DNA from 2 places in the Streptomyces sp. NPDC007095 genome. Region 2 is predicted to be linked to the other one. Evidence: predicted binding sites of a transcription regulator. Region 2 holds the regulator's gene; the other holds the start of a gene.
What was found. Region 2 encodes HrcA, which represses chaperone genes, less so after heat shock. Its sites were predicted from a motif close to TTNGCACTCNGNNNNNCNGAGTGCNAA; they were not measured.

Region 1: a site for HrcA is predicted at 3,749-3,775, ahead of groES (co-chaperone GroES). Genes of this name have one in related genera too.

What each region holds. Positions count from the first base shown of each region.
Region 1 is NZ_JBEYFS010000053.1:343-8,263, forward strand. It holds gene ABZ656_RS19590 (SDR family oxidoreductase) at 1-645, shown strand, start outside; gene ABZ656_RS19595 (ester cyclase) at 730-1,437, shown strand; gene groL (chaperonin GroEL) at 1,538-3,166, opposite strand; gene groES (co-chaperone GroES) at 3,296-3,604, opposite strand; gene ABZ656_RS19610 (polysaccharide deacetylase family protein) at 3,939-4,718, opposite strand; gene ABZ656_RS19615 (polysaccharide deacetylase family protein) at 4,715-5,644, opposite strand; gene ABZ656_RS19620 (methyltransferase domain-containing protein) at 5,755-6,942, shown strand; gene ABZ656_RS19625 (RNA polymerase sigma factor) at 6,983-7,921, opposite strand, start outside.
Region 2 is NZ_JBEYFS010000089.1:2,032-9,952, reverse strand. It holds gene ABZ656_RS27940 (S41 family peptidase) at 1-823, opposite strand, end outside; gene ABZ656_RS27935 (hypothetical protein) at 869-1,450, opposite strand; gene ABZ656_RS27930 (VOC family protein) at 1,562-1,954, opposite strand; gene ABZ656_RS27925 (16S rRNA (uracil(1498)-N(3))-methyltransferase) at 2,116-2,856, opposite strand; gene ABZ656_RS27920 (nitronate monooxygenase) at 2,853-3,941, opposite strand; gene dnaJ (molecular chaperone DnaJ) at 4,053-5,189, opposite strand; gene hrcA (heat-inducible transcriptional repressor HrcA) at 5,190-6,212, opposite strand; gene ABZ656_RS27905 (MBL fold metallo-hydrolase) at 6,439-7,224, shown strand; gene ABZ656_RS27900 (DUF3097 domain-containing protein) at 7,256-7,921, shown strand, end outside.

The DNA of each region.
Region 1 (7,921 bases), on a different contig from region 2:
GAACTGCACGACCGGCACGGCATCGAGGCGGAGGTGCTGACCGCCGACCTGTCGACGGACGAGGGCATCGAGGCGGTGGCCGCCCGCCTCTCCGACCGCAAGAACCCGGTCGACCTGCTGATCAACAACGCGGGCTTCGGCAACAAGGGCCGCTATCTCGAGGTGTCGATGGCCGACGAGCTGACGATGCTCAAGGTCCACTGCGAGGCGGTGCTGCGGTTGACGTCGGCGGCGACCGAGGCCATGCGGGAGCGCGGCCGGGGCGGAGTGGTCAACGTCGCGTCGGTGGCCGCGTTCGTGCCGCGGGGTACGTACGGGGCGTCCAAGGCGTGGGTCGTGCAGTTCACGCAGGGCGCGGCGCGGGATCTGGCGGGCAGCGGCGTACGGCTGATGGCGCTGGCTCCCGGCTTCGTCCGCACCGAGTTCCACCAGCGGGCCGGGATGGGCACGGACAACATCCCGAACTGGATGTGGCTCGACGCGGACAAGCTGGTCGCGGCGGCGCTCGCGGACCTGGCCCGCGGCAAGTCGCTGTCCGTCCCCGACCCCCGCTACAAGGCGCTGATGGGCCTGGTGAAGGTGGCGCCGCGAGGTCTGCTGGGCGGAATCACGTCGAAGACGGGCCGGAAGTACGGCCCCCGGTAAGGGCCACCGCGCGGTGGGTGGTGTCGTCCCTCCGGTGGGAAACTGAGGGTGTTCAACCGGACCCAGGGGGCCGGAGGCGACGCCATGACATTCGTACAGCTCATCGACTGCAGGACCAGCCGGTTCGACGAGATGAACCAGCTGATGGACACATGGGTCGAGAAGACCAGGGGCAAGCGGACCGCGACGCACAGTGTGATCGGCAAGGACCGCTCCGACGCGACCCACTTCATAGAGATCGTGGAGTTCCCCTCGTTCGAGGAGGCGATGCGGAACTCGAACCTCCCCGAGACCGAACGGATCTTCCAGGAGATGGTGACGCTCTGCGACGAGCTGCCGACGTTCACCGACCTGGACGTGGTGCGGGACGAGCAGTTGTACGCGGCCAACATCCGCAGGTTCTTCGAGACGCTCGCGACGCCGGGTGAACTGCCGCCGCTCAACGGTCTGATGACGGAGGGCTACCACGACCACGATCCGGCCAACGCGCAGGACACCATCGGTCTCGACGCGATGCGGCGCGAGATCGAGATGTGGCGGGGCGGTTTCGACTTCACGTTCACCGTCGAGGACCAGCTCACCCAGGGCGACCGGGTCTGCACCCGGTGGACCTGGAACGGCACCCACAAGGGCGACTTCATGGGGATCCCGGCGACCGGGAAGCAGGTCACCATGACCGGTACGACCGTCTTCCGCTGCCAGGAGGACGGGAAGATCGCCGAGGGCTGGTGGCAGTACGACCAGCTGGGGCTGCTGGGTCAGCTGGGGGCGCTGGACGCGCTGGAGCAGTAGTACCGGTCGGTGCCGGTGGTGCGGGACCTGGCAGGTGGTACCGAGTACGGGAGAAGCCCCCGTTCCGTGCGGAACGGGGGCTTCTTCGGGAGTACGAGACTCAGTGGGAGTGCCCGTGGCCGTGACCGTGACCGGCGTCGGCCTCCTCCTCGGCCGGCTTCTCGACGACCAGGGTCTCGGTCGTGAGGAGCAGGGAGGCGATGGAGGCGGCGTTCTCCAGGGCGGAGCGGGTGACCTTGACCGGGTCGATGACACCGGACTTGACCAGGTCGCCGTACTCGCCGGTGGCGGCGTTGAAGCCCTGGCCCTTGTCGAGCTCGGCGACCTTGGAGGTGATGACGTAACCCTCGAGGCCGGCGTTCTCGGCGATCCAGCGCAGCGGCTCGACGGCGGCCTTGCGGACGACCGCGACACCCGTGGCCTCGTCGCCGGTCTTGTCGAGGTTGCCCTCGAGGATCTTCACGGCGTGGACGAGCGCGGAGCCACCACCGGAGACGATGCCCTCCTCGACCGCGGCGCGGGTCGCGGAGATGGCGTCCTCCAGACGGTGCTTCTTCTCCTTGAGCTCGACCTCGGTGGCGGCGCCGACCTTGATCACGCACACGCCGCCGGCCAGCTTGGCGAGGCGCTCCTGGAGCTTCTCGCGGTCCCAGTCGGAGTCGGTGTTCTCGATCTCGGCCTTGATCTGGTTGACCCGGCCGACGACCTCCTCGGAGTTGCCGCCACCGTCGACGATGGTGGTGTCGTCCTTGGTGACGGTCACACGGCGGGCGGTGCCCAGCACGTCCAGACCGACCTGGTCGAGCTTGAGGCCGACCTCCTCGGCGATGACCTGACCACCGGTGAGGGTGGCGATGTCGCCGAGCATGGCCTTGCGGCGGTCACCGAAGCCAGGGGCCTTCACGGCGACGGCGTTGAACGTGCCGCGGATCTTGTTCACGACCAGGGTCGACAGGGCCTCGCCCTCGACGTCCTCGGCGATGATCAGCAGCGGCCGGGAGGCGTTGGCCTGGATGACCTTCTCCAGCAGCGGCAGCAGGTCCTGGATGGAGCTGATCTTGCCCTGGTGGATGAGGATGTACGGGTCGTCGAGGACGGCCTCCATACGCTCCTGGTCGGACACCATGTACGGCGACAGGTAGCCCTTGTCGAAGGCCATGCCCTCGGTGAAGTCCAGCTCCAGGCCGAAGGTGTTGGACTCCTCGACGGTGATGACACCGTCCTTGCCGACCTTGTCCATCGCCTCGGCGATGAGCTCGCCGACCTGCGGGTCCTGGGCGGACAGCGCGGCGACGGCGGCGATGTCGGACTTCTCCTCGATCGGGCGCGCGGTGGCGAGGAGCTCGTCCGAGACCGCCTTGACGGCCGCGTCGATGCCCTTCTTGAGCAGCGCCGGGGAGGCACCCGCGGCGACGTTCTTCAGGCCCTCGCGGACGAGCGCCTGGGCCAGCACGGTGGCGGTGGTCGTACCGTCACCCGCGATGTCGTTGGTCTTGGTCGCCACCTCCTTCACCAGCTGGGCGCCGAGGTTCTCGTACGGGTCGTCGAGCTCGACCTCGCGGGCGATGGTGACACCGTCGTTGGTGATGGTGGGTGCGCCGAACTTCTTGTCGATGACGACGTTGCGGCCCTTGGGGCCGATCGTCACCTTGACCGTGTCGGCAAGCTTGTTGACGCCGCGCTCGAGGGCGCGACGGGCGTCCTCGTCGAACTTCAGGATCTTCGCCATGGGAGCGATTCAGCCCTCTCGGAAAACTGGGGTGAACGAACCGCGCCCCCGACGCCCGGCTGGTTATGGTCGCGGGGGCCAGGGGCGCAGTTCACTGCAAAACTGGGTGAAACGGTGAAGCTCGGTGAACTACTTCTCGATGATCGCGAGCACGTCGCGAGCCGAGAGGACGAGGTACTCCTCGCCGTTGTACTTCACCTCGGTGCCGCCGTACTTGCTGTACAGCACGATGTCGCCGGTGCTGACGTCGAGCGGCAGGCGCTCGCCGTTCTCGAAGCGGCCCGGGCCCACGGCAAGGACGACGCCCTCCTGGGGCTTCTCCTTCGCGGTGTCCGGGATGACCAGGCCAGAAGCCGTGGTCTGCTCGGCGTCCAGCGGCTGGACCACAACACGGTCCTCGAGCGGCTTGATGGCAACCTTGGAGCTGGTGGTCGTCACGATCCGACCTCCCCCTTCGGAGATCTCACGGGGTTAACTGTCTGAGGTGGCGACCAGGTGGATCCGTCGTCGCGGGTGCCGGACCTGCCCGTCGCTATTGGCACTCTCCAGGGGGGAGTGCCAGGGCCGAGACTATGACCGCGATTAGCACTCGGTCAAGCGGAGTGCCAAAGCGTCCGGCGTGGCGTGGGGTTTTGGGCACCCGGCGTGCGTGTCGGCGCGCCCGGGGGCTGTCGCTCCCAGACCCCCGCCATCGGCCTGAACGGCCTCGTCCTCGAACACCGGACGGGCTGATCGATGCCTCCCCGAGTCGATGCCTCCCCGAGCCGAATCGTCAGAGGTAGTTCTCCAGGCGTGCCGGTGTGAAGCCCTCCGCCTGGATGCGTCGCAGGAGTCTGACCGTCGCCTCCGTGAGGTTGGGCTCCTCGAAGCCGGAGAGGATGTCACCCGGTCGCAGACGGCGGGCGTCGGGCTCCCGGCCGAGGACGACGGCCACGACCCCGCAATCGGAGGCGGCGTGCAGCGTGGTGGTGTCGTAGGCGCCGTAGGGGGGACGGAAGAGCCGGGGGCGGATACCGAAGCGGGCCTTGAGCTTCTCCTGCTGGCCGCAGATCTCGGCCCGCTGGCCCGCGTACGGCAGTCCGCGCAGCGAGGCGTGATGGAGGGTGTGGTTCTGCACGCTCGCGCCGACCGTCCGCAGTTGGGCGAAGTGCCCGTATCCCGGCCCGACGACACTGTCCGTGAGGAACATGCTGACCGGCAGCCGCAGTTCACGGACCATGTCGACGAACCGCGGATCGCGCTCGGCACCGTCGTCGTACGTCAGGAAGACCACTTTGTCGCGGGTGGGTACGCGGTCCACGACGGGAGCCAGTCCCGGCGCCGCGCCGCGGAGGGCGGGCCGGGCGGGCTGCTGCGGCGGGGCGGCGAGCGGGGTGGGCAGCCCCCAGCGGCGGTACGTCGCCGGGGTCGGCCCGTTCGGCCTGGACCTGCGCACCTCCTGCGCGGCCTTCTTGCCAAGCCGTTCGATCGGGTCGACGGACTGGGCACAGCCGGTGCAGCCGGTCAGGAGCGCCGCGGTGAGCGCCCCCGCGACCAGCGCCCGCGTTCTCACAGGTAGTCCTCCAGCCGTGCCACCGCGTACCCCTTGTCGGTGACCAGCTTCAGGAAGCGGCGGATCATGTCGGGCATGGTGCCGTCCCAGTCCTCTTTGCCGCGGAAGTGGGTGAGGACGATGTCGCCGGGGTGCAGGTCGCGGTCCCAGTCGCGGTACTCCCAGTGGTCGACGAAGACCTCCTCGTCCCAGATGGGCGCGTACTTGATGCCGCAGGACTTGGCGGCGCGCAGGGTGTCCTGGTTGTAATTGCCGTAGGGCGGCCTGAGGACCTTCGGGCGCTTGCCGAACTGCTTCTCCATGATGTCCTGCATGCCGCAGATCTCGTGCCGCTGCTCCTCGTACGACAGCCCGGGCAGGTAGGGGTGGGTGAGGGTGTGGTTGTTGAGGGTGACGCCCTGGTCACGCATCTTCCGGAAGTACCCGTAGTCGTCCTTGACCAGGTAGTTGCTCAGGAAGGCGGTGTACGGGATCTTCAGGTCGCTCATCATCCTGAGGAACGCGGGGTCCTTCTCGGAGCCGTCGTCGATGGTGAGGAAGACGACCTTGTCCTTGGTGGGGACGGTCGTGAAGACCGGCGGCAGGCCGAGCTCTTCCTGATCGGTGACCTCGAAGCCGTCGCGGGGTCTGATGACCGGCTTTCTCGCCGGGGCCGGCGGCGCGGCCAGCGGGACCTTCGTGAGCCCCCAGTGCTTGGCCGCGACGGCCCGGGCGGCCTGCTGCTCGCGGATTCTGGCGGCGTAGGAGTCGAGGGCGCGGGCCGGGGGCGCGTGCAGCGCCTGCTGGGGCCCCTGGGCCGAACGGGCGCCGTTGGTGTCGTCGTCGGCGCAACCGGACGCGAGGGCGGCGACGGCGAGGACGGCGACCCCGCCCCAGACGCGCGCCCTCTTTGCGTTGTTTTTGTACTTTTGTCGTACTGATCGCATGGTGTCGGATCCTTGCAGGCCACCGTGCGCCCGGGGCTCCGACACCGCGACCGGGGGCGCACCGTCCACCGACTGGCCCACACCCGCCCGCACTGACCGACAATGGGCCGGTGAACGACGTCTCCTTCGCCTCCCTCCTCACCCCCGAGGGCCGCGCCCTGCTCGACGAGGTGCGCGGCACCGAACCGGCCCAGGAGCTGGCCGTCGCCACCCGGCTGCGCCGCGACCACCCGGCCGAACTGGTCTCGGCCGCACTCGGGCAGGCACGGCTGCGGCAGCGGGCGGCGGCGAAGTTCGGCGCCGAGGACGCGGAGCGGATGTTCTTCACCCCGAACGGGGTCGAGCAGTCGACGCGCACCACGGTCGCCACCCATCGAGCGCGGCGGCTGCGGTCCCTGGGCGTGCGCTCGGTCGCCGACCTGTGCTCCGGCATCGGCGGCGACGCGATCGCGCTGGCCCGCGCCGGGATCCGCGTCCTCGCCGTCGACCGCGACCCGCTGACGGTGGCGGCGGCGCGCGCGAACGCCGATGCGCTCGGGCTCGCCGACCTCATCGAGGTGCGCGAGGCCGATGTCACGGAGGTCGACACGCAGGCGTACGACGCGGTCTTCGTGGACCCTGCGCGGCGCGGCGGACGCGGCCGGATCTTCGACCCGGAGGCGTACTCACCCCCGCTCTCCTGGGCGATCGCGACGGCTCTGAAGGCCCCGCTCGCCGCGCTGAAGATCGCCCCGGGCATCCCCCACGAGGCCATCCCCGCCGAGGCGGAGGCCGAGTGGATCTCGGACGCCGGTGACGTGAAGGAGGCGGTGCTGTGGTTCGGCACCGAGCCGGGGCTGGTGCGGGCCACCCTGCTGCCCGGCCCGCGCGAGCTGCGCGGCCGCGGCCTCCCCGACCCCGCGGTGCGCGAGGTCGGGCGCTACCTGTACGAGCCCGACGGCGCCGTCATCCGCGCCCATCTGGTCGCCGAGGTCGCCGAGGAAGTCGACGGCGGGCTCGTCGACGAGACGATCGCGTACGTCACGGCGGACGAACTGCGCCCGACGCCGTACGCCTCCGCCTACGAGATCACCGACCGACTCCCCTTCAACGTGAAGAAGTTGAAGGCGCTGCTGCGGGAGCGGGGGGTCGGGGTGCTGACGGTGAAGAAGCGGGGGTCGGCGGTCGAGCCGGAGGAACTCCGCAAGAAGGCCCTGCCCAAGTCGCACGGCCCCCACTCGGCCACCGTCTTCCTGACCAGGGTCGCGGGGGCACCGACGATGCTGCTCGGCCACCCGGCCCAGCGGCACGCCTCCTAGGTCCTGTCGCCCTGGCAGGAGTCCCCCTGTCGGCAGTCCTCTAGCCGCAGTCCCGCGCCCGCGTCTCCAGCAGCACGCGTTCCCGTTCGTTGCGGGCCAGGCCCGCGGCTCGTTCGAACTCCGCGCGGGCCTGCGCCGTACGGCCGAGGCGGGCCAGCAGGTCGCCGCGGACGCTGGGCAGCAGGTGGTAGTCGCGCAGGGTCGGTTCACCGGTCAGACGGTCGACGATCTCCAGCGCCGCGGCGGGGCCCTCGGCCATGGAGACGGCGACGGCGCGGTTCAACTCGACCACGGGAGACGGGGAAAGGGCCGCCAGCAGCCCGTACAGGGTGGCGATCTGCCGCCAGTCCGTGTCCTCGTACGCGTACGCCTGGGCGTGGCAGGCGGCGATGGCGGCCTGGAGGGCGTACGGGCCGGCGGGTCCGGTGGTGCCGGCGCTCGCCCGGCCGAGGGCGGCGAAGCCGCGGCGGATCAGCAGGCGGTTCCAGCGGCGCCGGTTCTGGTCCTTGAGGAGGACGGGCTCGCCCGAGGGGCCGGTGCGGGCGGCGGCGCGGGACTCCTGGAGCTCCAGCAGGGACACCAGCCCGTGCACTTCGGGCTCCTTGGGCATCAACTCGGCGAGCACGCGTGCCAGTCGCAGCGCGTCCTCGCACAGGGCGGGGCGCAGCAGGTCGTCGCCCGCCGTGGCCGCGTACCCCTCGTTGAAGACCAGGTAGATGACCTCGAGTACGGACCCGAGGCGGGCCTCGCGGTCCGGGCCGTAGGGGACCTCGAAGGGGACGCCCTTCGTCGCCAGGGTCCGCTTGGCGCGCACGATGCGCTGGGCGACGGTCGCCTCCGGGGCGAGGAAGGCGCGGGCGATCTCGGGGGTGGTCAGACCGCCGACCAGGCGCAGGGTGAGGGCGATGCGGGCCTCGGCGGAGAGGACGGGATGGCAGGCGGTGAAGACGAGCCGCAACAGATCGTCGTCGATGTCGTC
Region 2 (7,921 bases):
CGTCCAGGTCGTCGAGGAGCCACAGTTCACCGGCGGACGCGTACACGACCCGGGCGCCGTCGGTCGCAGCGTGCCGGGCGTAGAAACCGTCGATCGGCGTGTGCCGGCGCAGATCGGACCCGTCGGCGAGGGAGGAGTAGAGCGCTCCGACGCCCTCGTGGTCGGACAGGAAGGCGACGCGCTCTCCCACCCACAGGGGGTATTCGAGGTTCCCGTCCAGGTCCTCGTGCAGCCGTACGAACTCGCCGGCCCCCACCCCGTCGCCGCCGGCCCTGCCGATCCACAACTTGCCCGCCGTACCGCCCCGGTACCGCTTCCACCAGGCGGCCTCGCGCCCCATGGGAGCGGACAGCAGCAGCACACCCGGGTCGCCGTGGACGACATCGCCGACCGGCCCGTACGGCAGGGTGGTCGCGGGGCCGCCGTCGAGCGGGACGGCCCGGGCCCAGCTGCGGCGCAGGCTGGCCTGGCCCTGGGTGCTGAGCGCGAGCACGCGCCCGTCCGGGGTCCAGCCACGCACCTGGGTCTTCGAACTCCCCCAGTACGTCAGCCGCGTGGACGGTCCGCCCTCCAGGGGCGCGGCGTGCACCTCGGGCGCCCCGTCGCGCGTCGACGTCCAGGCGACGGTCGTACCGTCCGGGGAGATGCGGGGGTGGTTCACCGGCATGTTGTCGGCGCTGACCCGCCAGGCGCGACCGCCGCCGTCGAGCGGGGCGATCCAGACGTCGTCCTCGGCGGTGAAGGCGACCAGCTCGCCGTGCAGATGCGGAAACCGGAGATACGCGGGCGATACCGACGACGCGGACGATGCAGACTGAGTCACCCGATCACCCTATGCAGCGACGGCTGCGCCCGACAGGGGTTTGGATCACTTGCCCTGGGAGGGCCAGCAGGTGGGATCGCCCTTGCACCACATGGTCTTGGTCACGGTGACGGTGGTGGTGGGGCCCGGGCGGTGGTAGGTGGGCGCGTTGTAGGTGGGGGGCGTGTACGAGGGTGTGCTCGGGGCGTTGCAGTTGCCCAGTACGTTCACGTGGAACCACTGCTTGCCGCCGACCTTGGCCGTCAGATCCCCGCGGACACACTTGCCCTCGACCTCACGGGTGACCTTCCCGGTGATGGTGATCTCCCGCCGGTCCTTGGTCTGCCCCCGGCAGTCCACCTCCACCACGGAGGGCGTGGAACTCGAGGCCGACGGTGTGTGCCCCGGGGTGTAGGCCTTGTTCCCGCCGCCGTACGACCCGGTGCAGCTCAGGTACTGCACGTCGACATGCTGCCGCTGGAGCTCCGCGGTCCCGGCCCGGTCGGTCGTGTACGCCACCGCGGAGGCGCTCAGGCCACCGACCGGTTCGCACGCGGCCACCCCGAAGGCGCTCACCACGGCGAGCCCGGCCACCATCGGTCCCCGACGGCCCGTCACCAGTCGTCTCGCCAGTCGTCGAATACGCATCAATGCCCCCATAGACGGCAGAGTGCCACTGTCCCGGGCGTCGCGGTAGACCCCATACGGCCACTACACACCCGCGTGCGCCCCTGTCGAACGCATATGCGTGAAACTGTGTCAGGTCCGCAGGAGGAGCCACTCCTGAAGTTCCACCAGGTTGCCCTCGGGGTCCTTGAGGTGGGCGACCCGCATCCGGTCCGTCATGAAGTCCGGGCCGTGGACGAGGACGGCGCCGCGCGAGGTGATGGCCTCGCAGTAGGAGTCCAGGTCATCGACGCGCAGGACCACCAGGGAACGGTGACCGCTCGCCGAGTCGCCCAGTTCACCCAGTATCCGGGCCATCATCGCGCGGTCCTGGAGCGCGATGCCCGCCGAACCGACGGTGGGACTGAACTTCTCGTACGGCCCTTCGGCCGCGCCCGACTGCGGCTTGAGGCCGAGGACCTCCGCGTAGAAGCGGTAGCAGACCGGGAAGTCCGAGACGAGCAACCGTACTTGGGCGAGTTCCAAGGCGTCCCCCCGTGGGCGTGGCGCGCGGGCGTGCGTGTCGCGGTTGGCGCGCGGGCGTGCGTGTCGCGGTTGGCGCGCGTGTCGTACATGTCGCGGTTGACGCGCGTGTCGTACATGTCGCGGTTGACGCGCGTGTCGTACATGTCGTGGTTGGCGTGGTTTCAGGACCAGCGGCCGGTGCGCCCGAGCAGCAGCGCGGTCGCCGCGGTCCCGGCGGTCGAGGTACGCAGCACGCTACGCCCGAGCCGGTACGCCTTGGCACCCGACTCCGCGAAGAGCGCCAGCTCCTCGGGAGAGACGCCTCCTTCCGGGCCGATCACGAGCACGATCTCGCCCCGCTCGGGCAGTTCGGCCGTGGCCAGGGGTTCGACGCCGCTCTCGTGCAGAACGGCCGCGAAGTCGGCTTTGGCGAGAAGCGCAGCAACCTGCTTGGTCGTCGCCGCGTCCGCGACCTCCGGGAAACGCACCCGGCGCGACTGCTTGCCGGCCTCCCGGGCCGTGGCCCGCCACTTGGCGAGCGCCTTCAGACCCCGCTCGCCCTTCCACTGGGTGATGCAGCGGGAGGCGGCCCAGGGGACGATCGCGTCGACGCCGGTCTCGGTCATGGTCTCGACGGCCAGCTCGCCCCGGTCGCCCTTGGGAAGCGCCTGGACGACGGTGACACGGGGCTCCTCCACCGGCTCCTCGGCCACGGAGTCCATCTGGACGATCAGACGGTCCTTGCCCTCGGTGGCGACGACCACGCACTGGGCCCAGCGCCCGGCCCCGTCCGTGAGGACGACGTCCTCGCCGGGGTTCAGCCGCTTCACGGAGACGGCGTGCCGCCCCTCCGAGCCGTCGAGGACATGCCGTCCGGCGCCGTCCGCGTCGAAGTGCTCGACCACGAACACGGGTGCCGTCATCGGACCTCACCCCCCGCTTCCCCGGCGGCCGACAACGCTGTCCTGGCCGCCTCGAGCTCCGCGCTCAGCACCTCCACCAGCTGCCCGGCGGGCAGCTCGCGCGCCATGCGGTGCCCCTGCCCCGCCCACAGCGCCATGCCCTGCGCGTCGCCCGCCTTGGCGGCCGCCTTGCGCAGCGGGGAGGTGAGGTGGTGGACCTCGGGGTACGCGGCGGGCGCGTACGGGCCGTGCTCACGCATGAAGCGGTTCACCAGGCCGCGCGCCGGCCGCCCGGAGAACGCGCGCGTCAGCTCCGTCCGGACGAACAGCGGGTTGGTCAGCGCCTGCTTGTGCACGGCGTTGGCGCCGGACTCCGGGGTGGCGAGGAACGCGGTGCCGAGCTGTGCCGCGTTCGCGCCCGCGGCGAGCACCGCGGCGATCTGGCTGCCGCGCATGATGCCGCCGGCGGCGATGATCGGAATGTCCACGGTCTCGCGGACCTGCGCGATCAGCGACAACAGCCCGATACCCGTACCGTCCGTCTCCGGGTTGTCGCGGTGGGTGCCCTGGTGGCCGCCCGCCTCCACACCCTGCGCGATGACCGCGTCGGCGCCGGCCCGCTGGACGGCGAGGGCCTCCTCGGCCGTGGTCGCGGTGATCACGGTGAGGGTGCCGGCGCGGCGCAGGGAGTCCAGGACGTCGGGGCTCGGGATGCCGAAGTGGAACGAGACCACCGGCACCGGGTTGTCGTGGAGGACGGCGAGCTTGGCGTCGTAGCCGTCGTCACGACCGCTGTCCGGTTCACCGAGTTCGGTCTCGTACCAGGAGGACTCGCCCGCGAGCTGGTGGGCGTAGACCTCGACCGCGGCGGGGTCCGCGTACTCGGGCTGCGGCATGAACAGATTGACCCCGAAGGGGCGGCCCGTGAGCCCGCGCAACTGCTTGATCTCCTGGTACATGCCGTCGGCGGTCTTGTACCCGGCGGCGAGGAACCCGAGCCCGCCCGCCTCGGACACGGCGGCCGCGAGATGCGGGACGGAGACGCCGCCCGCCATGGGGGCCTGCACGATCGGGTGGGGGAAGAGATCGGTCAGTGCGGTGGACATGACGGCATGTTGTCACGTCCTCCGAACAAGTCCGAATCGGGCCTTCCGCCTGGCATAGGCCACCGGAACGGACGGTCGAGCGCCTGGGGGCGGAGCCCCCAGGCGCACCCGTCAGCGACCGTTGAACGCGTCCTTCAGGCGCGAGAACAGGCCCTGCTGCCCGGGCTGGAACTGCCCGGTGGGCCGCTCCTCCCCCCGCAGCTGCGCCAGCTCCCGCAGCAACCGCTCCTGCTCGGGATCGAGCTTCGTGGGCGTGGTCACCTCGACATGCACGATGAGGTCACCCCGGCCGCCGCCGCGCAGATGCGTGACACCCCGCCCGTGCAGCGGGATCGACTGCCCGGACTGCGTGCCCGGACGGATGTCGACCTCCTCCAGCCCGTCGAGGGTCTCCAGCGGCACCTTGGTGCCGAGCGAGGCCGCGGTCATCGGAATGGTCACCGTGCAGTGCAGATCGTCCCCGCGCCGCTGGAACGTGGAGTGCGGCAGCTCGTGGATCTCGACGTAGAGGTCACCGGCGGGACCGCCACCGGGCCCGACCTCGCCCTCGCCCGCGAGCTGGATCCGCGTGCCGTTGTCGACACCGGCGGGGATCTTGACGGTCAGCGTGCGACGCGACCGGACCCGCCCGTCACCGGCGCACTCGGGGCAGGGAGTCGGGACGACGGTCCCGAAGCCCTGGCACTGCGGACACGGCCGGGAGGTCATGACCTGCCCGAGGAAGGACCGCGTGACCTGGGACACCTCACCCCGCCCGCGACACATGTCACAGGTCTGGGCCGAGGTGCCCGGCGCCGCGCCCTCACCGTTGCAGGTGGCGCAGACGACGGCCGTGTCGACCTGGATGTCCTTCGTCGTGCCGAAGGCCGCCTCGTCCAGCTCGATCTCGAGCCGGATCATGGCGTCCTGGCCACGCCGCGTACGCGACCGCGGACCGCGCTGTGACGCCGTACCGAAGAAGGCGTCCATGATGTCCGAGAAGTTCCCGAACCCACCGGCGCCGAAGCCGCCCGCACCGCCGCCGCCCGACTGGGACAGCGGGTCGCCGCCGAGGTCGTAGACCTGCTTCTTCTGCGGGTCCGACAACACCTCGTACGCGGCGTTGATCTCCTTGAACCGCTCCTGCGTCTTCGGATCGGGATTGACATCCGGGTGCAGCTCGCGTGCGAGCCGCCGGAAGGCCTTCTTGATCTCGTCCTGGGACGCGTCGCGGCGCACGCCGAGTACGGCGTAGTAGTCCGTGGCCACTTAGGACTCCGCCAGGATCTGTCCGACGTACCGTGCCACTGCGCGTACCGCTCCCATCGTTCCCGGGTAATCCATGCGGGTCGGGCCGACCACGCCGAGTTTGGCTACTGCCTCGCCGCCCGAACCGTAGCCGACCGAGACCACGGACGTGGAGTTGAGTCCCTCATACGCGTTCTCGTGACCGATTCGCACGGTCATGCTCGAATCCCCGGCCTCACCAAGCAACTTGAGAAGCACGACCTGCTCCTCAAGCGCTTCGAGCACCGGCCGGATGGTGAGAGGGAAGTCATGTCCGAAGCGCGTCAGATTGGCGGTTCCGCCGATCATCAGCCGCTCCTCGGTCTCCTCGACGAGCGTCTCCAGAAGAGTGGAGAGCACCGTGGCGACCGTACCCCGGTCCTCCGCCTCGAACGCGTCCGGGAGGTCCTGCACGAGCTGCGGGACGTCCGCGAAGCGACGGCCCGCGACCCTGCTGTTCAGCCGGGCCCGCAGATCCGCGAGAGACGTTTCTCCGAACGGGACCGGACAGTCGATCATGCGCTGCTCGACCCGCCCGGTGTCCGTGATCAGCACGAGCATCACACGAGCAGGGGCGAGGGACAGCAGCTCCACGTGCCGCACGGTCGATCTCGTCAGCGACGGATACTGCACGACGGCGACCTGCCGGGTCAGCTGCGCGAGCAGCCGCACCGTCCGTCCGACGACGTCGTCGAGGTCGACGGCGCCGTCCAGGAAGTTCTGAATGGCCCGCCGCTCGGGCGCGGTCATCGGCTTGACGCCGGCGAGCTTGTCGACGAAGAGCCGGTAGCCCTTGTCGGTGGGGATCCGCCCGGCGCTGGTGTGCGGCTGGGCGATGTACCCCTCGTCCTCCAGGGCCGCCATGTCGTTGCGGACGGTGGCCGGGGAGACCCCCAGCCGGTGCCGCTCGGTCAGTGCCTTGGACCCGACCGCGACCGGCTCGTCGGTGCCGACATAGTCCTGGACGATGGCGCGCAGCACTTCCAGCCTGCGTTCACTGAGCATCGCGCACACCTCCAGCTGTCGACCCCTCGGCGCCTCGCTTGGCACTCAGCGCGTGCGAGTGCCAGCATTCCCCGGCCCAGTGTACGGCCGGTGGGTACGGCCCCGGCAAGGGCGGCCCCGCGATCTTGTGCAAGGTGCACGGACGTACACCGACGTGTCCTGTGATGTCACACCGTCCCTGCCCGCGATGTCGTACCGTCCACGCCCTCACCGCTAGCGTCGGCGTATGAAGGTGACTTGGGAAGAGGCAGGGTGGGAGCAGCTGACACCGCGGGTGGGGCGGCGGCGGCTTCCGGTCTGGGACTGCACGGTCGGGCTGGTCGTGGGCGAGGGCGGGGCGCTGATCGTCGACGCGGGGTCGAGCCTCGCGGAGGGCGCACGGTTGCGCGGGGAGGCGCAGACGCTCGCCGGCCGCCGTGTGACCTTCCTCGCGCTCACCCACCCCCACTTCGACCATGTCCTCGGCGCTGCGGCGTTCGCGGGCGCGGAGGTCCTCGTCGCGGGCGGCTCGGCCGAGGTGTACGAGCACGGGCGCGAGGAGCTGTACGCGGACGCGGTGCGGGGCGGGCTGGACGCGCGGGCGGCGGAGGACGCGGCGGACACCCTGGTGCGTCCCCGGCACTACGTGTGGGGCACCCGGCATCTCGAGCTGACCGGCGGCGTCGAGGTCCTGCTGGTGCGGACGGGCGAGGGCCACACCGCGCACGACCTCGTGGTCGTGGTGCCGGGCGACCCGACGGTGGTGTTCTGCGGCGACCTGGTCGAGGAGTCCGGCGAGCCCCAGGCGGGCCCCGACGCCGTACCGTCGCGCTGGCCCGGGGCCCTCGACCGGTTGCTCGACCTCGGCGGGGAGGACGCGCTGTACGTGCCCGGTCACGGGGCGGTCGTGGACGCCGGGTTCGTGCGGTCCCAGCGGGACGCGTTGGCCGCGCGTTTCGGCGTGCCGGGTTCCGCCACGCCGGGTTTCGCCACGCCCGGTTTCGACGCGTCGGATTTCGGCGTGTCGCGGTGAGCGCCGCCGAGCTTCTCCTATCGTCATCCGAATGCGCCAGTACTCTCCGGACCTGACTCCGCCGTGGAAGAAGCCCAAGCCCGTGCCGGAGGTTCCGGCGGAGCCGGGCCTGGTGGTCGAGGAACCGGCTACCGGCTTCTGCGGTGCGGTGATCCGCTGCGAGGCGGGCACGGTGACGCTGGAGGACCGCTTCGGCAAGCACCGCGTGTTCCCGCTGGAACCGCGCGGCTTCCTCCTGGAGGGCCGGGTCGTCACTCTCACCCGCCCCTCGCCCTCCACCACCGCCGTCCGTCCCACCCGCACGGCCTCCGGTTCGGTGGCCGTCCCCGGCGCGCGGGCCCGGGTCGCCCGTGCCGGCCGGATCTACGTGGAGGGCCGCCACGACGCCGAGCTGGTCGAACGGGTCTGGGGCGACGATCTGCGCATCGAGGGCGTCGTGGTCGAGTACCTGGAGGGCGTCGACGACCTGCCCGCGATCGTGGCGGACTTCTCACCCGGGCCGGACGCCCGCCTCGGCGTCCTCGTCGACCACCTGGTGCCCGGCAGCAAGGAGTCCCGTATCGCGGCGTCGGTCACGAGCGAGCACGCCCTGGTCCTCGGCCATCCCTACATCGACATCTGGGAAGCCGTGAAGCCGTCCTCCGTAGGCATCCCGTCCTGGCCCCGGGTCCCCCACGGCCAGGACTGGAAGACCGGC